Regions from separate parts of the Kocuria himachalensis genome, predicted to be linked through region 1. Evidence: predicted binding sites of a transcription regulator. Region 1 holds the regulator's gene; the other holds the start of a gene.
What was found. The regulator HspR, encoded in region 1, represses chaperone genes until heat shock. The targets are predictions, from matches to a motif close to AAGTTGAGTCNNNNNGACTCAACTT.
Positions count from the first base shown of each region.

Region 2: ACYVM4_RS11110 (Hsp20/alpha crystallin family protein) is a predicted target of HspR. The motif match lies at 956-980, and genes of this name have one in related genera.

Region 1 is NZ_BAAGPL010000019.1:207,364-209,818, forward strand. Features, by position in the region: gene trmB (tRNA (guanosine(46)-N7)-methyltransferase TrmB) at 1-715, shown strand, start outside; gene ACYVM4_RS13330 (GNAT family N-acetyltransferase) at 712-1,206, shown strand; gene ACYVM4_RS13335 (heat shock protein transcriptional repressor HspR) at 1,235-1,675, opposite strand; gene ACYVM4_RS13340 (DnaJ C-terminal domain-containing protein) at 1,677-2,455, opposite strand, start outside.
Region 2 is NZ_BAAGPL010000016.1:60,617-63,071, forward strand. Features, by position in the region: gene ACYVM4_RS11105 (Gfo/Idh/MocA family protein) at 1-883, shown strand, start outside; gene ACYVM4_RS11110 (Hsp20/alpha crystallin family protein) at 1,014-1,526, shown strand; gene ACYVM4_RS11115 (NADP-dependent isocitrate dehydrogenase) at 1,727-2,455, shown strand, end outside.

The sequences.
Region 1 (2,455 bases):
CTCCTTCGTGCGCCGCGGCGACCGCCTCACCGCCCGCCGCCAGAAGGCCTGGGACGACTGGGCGCCCTCCCGGGTGCTCGACGTCCCGCGCGTGCGCACGGACACCTCCGTCCACCCCGACCACGAGTTCGACGCGGCCGCGGCCTTCGGGCGCGAGGCGCCCCTGGTCGTGGAGGTCGGCTCGGGGCTCGGGGAGGCTGTCGTGCACGCCGCCGCCCAGGACCCCGCGCGGAACTTCCTCGCCGTCGAGGTGTACAAGCCCGGGATCGCGGACCTGCTGCTCAAGGCGGGCCAGGCCGGTGTGGACAACGTCCGCGTGGTGCAGGCCAACGCGCCCGAGGTCCTGGAGCACATGCTCGCCCCGGCCTCGGTCGACGAGCTGTGGGTGTTCTTCCCCGACCCCTGGCACAAGACCCGCCACCACAAGCGGCGCCTGGTCTCCCCCGCGTTCGCCGAGCTCGCGGCCCGGGTGCTCGCGCCAGGCGGGCTGTGGCGGCTCGCCACGGACTGGCAGGAGTACGCCCTGGTGATGCGCGAGGTCCTCGACGCGTCCCCGCACTTCGAGAACGTCCACCCGGGACCCCTCGCCGACGACGAGCACCCGGACACGGGCTGGGCCCCCCGCTGGGAGGGACGGGTCCTCACGAGCTTCGAGCGCAAGGCGCGGGAGACGGGCCGCGTCCCACGCGACCTCGTCTACCGCCGGACGGCGTGAGCGCCGTCCCCGGCGCGGAGCGCGACGGCTTCGTCGTCGTGCTCCCGGGCGATCCCCGCACGCAGCCGCTGCTCGAGGGCCTGCACCTCGAGTACGTGGAGCGCTACGGCCCCGAGATCGGGGCGGAGGAGATGGCGCACCACCCCTTGGCCGACTTCACCGCCCCCACCGGGGGGCTCCTGCTCCTCCTCGAGGGCGGCGTGACGGTGGGCGGCGGCGCGTTCCGCCGGTACGACGACGCCACGGCCGAGCTCAAGCGGGTGTGGACCGCCCCGGCGCACCGCCGGCGAGGGATCTCGCGGCGGGTCCTGGCCGAGCTCGAGCGGCTCGCCGCCGCGGCGGGCTACCGGCGCGTCTACCTCACCACGGGCAGTCGTCAGCCCGAGGCCTCCGCCCTGTACCGCAGCAGCGGGTACGTCCCGCTGCCCGGGACCGCCCGGGCCTATGCGGGCGGCGCGTACGACGTGGGCTTCGAGAAGCACCTGCCCTGACCCGCACCGGTCGTCCGACCGGTGCCGCTCAGCGCTCCTGCTGGCGCGGGGGCCGGTAGAGCACCACGGCCTGCGAGATCTTGCGGGCCCGGGGACGGGCGCCGCGGGCCATGCGCACCACGTCCCCGCCGACACCGGCGGCGAAGATGCGCGAGGACTCCTCGGCCCGGTCCCGGGCGTCCTCGAGCTCCTGGGACAGCTCCGCCACCCTCGACCGGAGGGCCGCGACCTGGTTCTCCAGCTGGAGGATGCGCCGGATCCCCTCGAGGGACACGCCCTGCTGGGACAGCACCTGGATCTGCTGCAGCTTCTCGATGTCGCGCTGGGAGTAGCGGCGGGCGCGGCCGGGGGCGCGGGACGGCTTGACGAGGCCGAGCCGGTCGTACTGGCGCAGCGTCTGCGGGTGCATCTCCGCGATCTCCGCGGCCACGGAGATCACGAACAGCGGCTGGTCGGCGTCCAGTGCCATCTCACACCCGTGCCTTCTCGGCCAGGCGGGCCCGGGGGTCATCGGCCGCGGTCGCCTCGGCGAACGCCCGGACGGCGGCCTGCGCCTGCTCGTCCAGCTCCGCCGGCACGTGCACCTCGACCGTCACGATCAGATGGCCCGTGCCCTTGGCCGTGCTGAACCCGCGCCCCTTGACGCGGAACCGCCGGCCCGAGGACGTTCCCGCCGGCACCTTCACGCGCACGGTGCCGCCGTCCAGCACGGGCACCTCGATCGTGGCGCCCAGGGCCGCCTCGGGGAACGTGATCGGCACAGTGACCTCGACGTCGTCCGTGCCCTCGACGCGCTGGAAGAAGGCGTGCGGCGTCACGTGGACGGTGACGTAGAGGTCACCGGCCCCGCCGGCGCCCGAGTGGCCCTTGCCGGCGAGCTTGAGCCTCTGCCCGTCGCGCACGCCGCGCGGGATGCGCACCGTGGTCTCCTGGCCGTTGCCCCGGCGCAGCTTGATGGTGGTGCCGTGCACCGAGGACCGGAACGGGATGGTCGTCTCCGTCCGGATGTCCTCCCCGCGCGCCGGGGGTGCCTGGTACCCGCCGTAGCCGCCCGGCGCCCCGTACCCGGTCTGGCCGCCGAACTGGGCGAACAGGTCCTCGAACCCGCCCGGGCCGCCGGGACCGCCCGACCCGCCCGTGGAGTAGGTCGTGCGACGACGGCGCCCTCCGCCGCCGCCCCCGAAGATGTCGCCGAAGAGGTCCTCGAAGTTCGCCGAGCCGCCGGCGCCGCTCGGGCCCCCGGCGGTGA
Region 2 (2,455 bases), on a different contig from region 1:
CCGCCGGCACGGCGTGGAGCGGGCCTACGGCGCCACCGCCACCGCCACGGGACTGGAACGGCTCGCGGCCGACCCGGACGTGGAGATCGTCTACGTGGCCACGCCGCACGGCTACCACCACCGGGACGTCTCGGCGCTGCTGCGGGCCGGCAAGCACGTGGTGTGCGAGAAGGCCCTCGCCATGACCGCGGGGGAGGTCCGGGACCTGCTCCGCCTGGCCCGCGAGCACGGCGTCTTCCTCATGGAGGCCGTCTGGACCCGCATGACCCCCGGCTTCCGCACCGCGATGCGCTGGGTCCGGGAGGGCCGGCTCGGCCGGGTGCGCTCGGTCGAGGGGTCCATCGGCACGCACCGGGCCCTGGATCCGGCCCACCGGCTGTTCCGCAGGGCCGACGGCGGCGGGGTGCTGCTGGACATGATGGTCTATCCCCTGACGTGGACCTCCGCGGTGCTGGGGGCCCCGGAGCGCTGGAGCGCCCGCGCCGAGCTCGGCGCCACGGACGTGGACCTGGACACCGCCCTGACCCTGGACTTCGGGCACGGCCGGGCCCACGTGAGCGGCACCCTGGCCTCCACGGTCCCCCACCAGGTGACGATCAGCGGCACGGACGGCTGGTTGCGCGTGGACGGGCGGATCAACTGCCCGACCACCCTCGTGCTGCAGACCGCCGAGGGCGCCCGCACGGGCGCCGCCCCCGTCGTGGAGCACGTGGACGTGGCGGGCGCCGGGTACGTCTTCGAGATGCGCGAGGCCACGCGCTGCGTGCAGCAGGGTCTGCTCGAGTCCCCCGTCATGCCGTGGGCCGACTCCCTCGAGCTCGTCGAGCTCTTCGACCGGGTGCGGGAGCGGATCGGGGTGCGGTACCCCCACGACGCCCGCTGAGGGGCGGTTCTCCCTGGGCGATGACGCCCCGGACCTGTTGAAGACCCCCGGGAGCGGCACTATCATGGTCAACAGTTGAGTTGATCCGACTCAACTAAATGTCGAAGACATTGCTCATATGGTTGAGGAGATGATTGACGTGGCCACGATGTTCACCCCGTTCAACGATTTCGACCGGCTCGCCGCCTCGCTGTTCGCCCGGCAGGGTCTGCGCGAGATGCCCATGGACCTGTACCGGGACGGCGACCAGTACATCCTCCGGGCGGACCTGCCCGGCATCGACCCCGAGAGCGTCGACGTCGACGTCGACGGCCAGCTGCTGACCATCCGGGCGGAGCGGGACCTGCCCGAGGTGCAGGACGTCCAGTGGATCACCCGGGAGCGGCAGAGCTCCTCGTTCGTGCGCCAGCTCAACCTGGGCCAGGGCATCGACATCCAGAACATCGCCGCGAACTACGACAACGGCGTGCTCACGGTGACGATCCCCGTCTCGGCGCAGGCCAAGCCGCGCAAGATCCAGGTGGTCTCCGGCCAGGGCGAGCAGCAGGCCCTGGGCGAGGGCCGGGAGGAGTCCGGCGACCGCGTGATCGGCGAGGGCGAGATCGTCAACGGCGCCGGGTCCACCCAGTCCACCGAGGGCTGAGCCCGGTCCGCCGGCACCGGCGCAGCCCCGGGCGGCACGCCACGGCCACGGGCCCGCTCCCCACGAGGGGAACGGGCCCGTCCCCGCGCCCGGGCCGTCCGCGCCCTCCGACCGGACAGCGGACGGGGCGCCGCCTCGGGTATCTTGGCACCAGGAAGCAACACCACCGGTCCGACGACATCCTGGGAGACAGCCCGCACATGGCCAAGATCATCTACACCCGCACCGACGAGGCGCCCCTGCTCGCCACCTACTCGTTCAAGCCGATCATCGAGGCCTACGCCTCGACCGCCGGCGTCGAGGTGGAGACCCGGGACATCTCCCTGGCCGGCCGCATCATCGCCGCCTTCAGCGACCGCCTGCCCGAGGACCAGCGGGTGGACGACGCCCTTGCCGAGCTCGGCGAGCTGGCCAAGAAGCCTGAGGCCAACATCATCAAGCTGCCCAACATCTCCGCCTCCGTCCCGCAGCTCAAGGCCGCGGTCAAGGAGCTGCAGGAGCAGGGCTTCGCCCTCCCGGACTACCCGGACGAGCCCCGCTCCGAGGAGGAGAAGGAGACCCGGGCCCGCTACGACAAGATCAAGGGCTCCGCGGTCAACCCGGTGCTGCGCGAGGGCAACTCGGACCGCCGCGCCCCCGCCTCGGTGAAGAACTACGTCCGCAAGAACCCGCACCGCATGGGCGAGTGGACGGCGGGGTCGAGGACGAACGTCGCCACGATGGACGCCGACGACTTCCGCGACAACGAGAAGTCCGTGGTCATGGAGCACGACGACGCCCTGACGATCCGGCTGGTCGGCGAGGACGGCAGCACCACGGTGCTCAAGGAGTCCATCCCCGTGCTGGCCGGTGAGGTCGTCGACGGCACCGTGATGCGGGCCGCCGCCCTGGACGCCTTCCTCGCGGAGCAGGTCGAGCGCGCCAAGCGG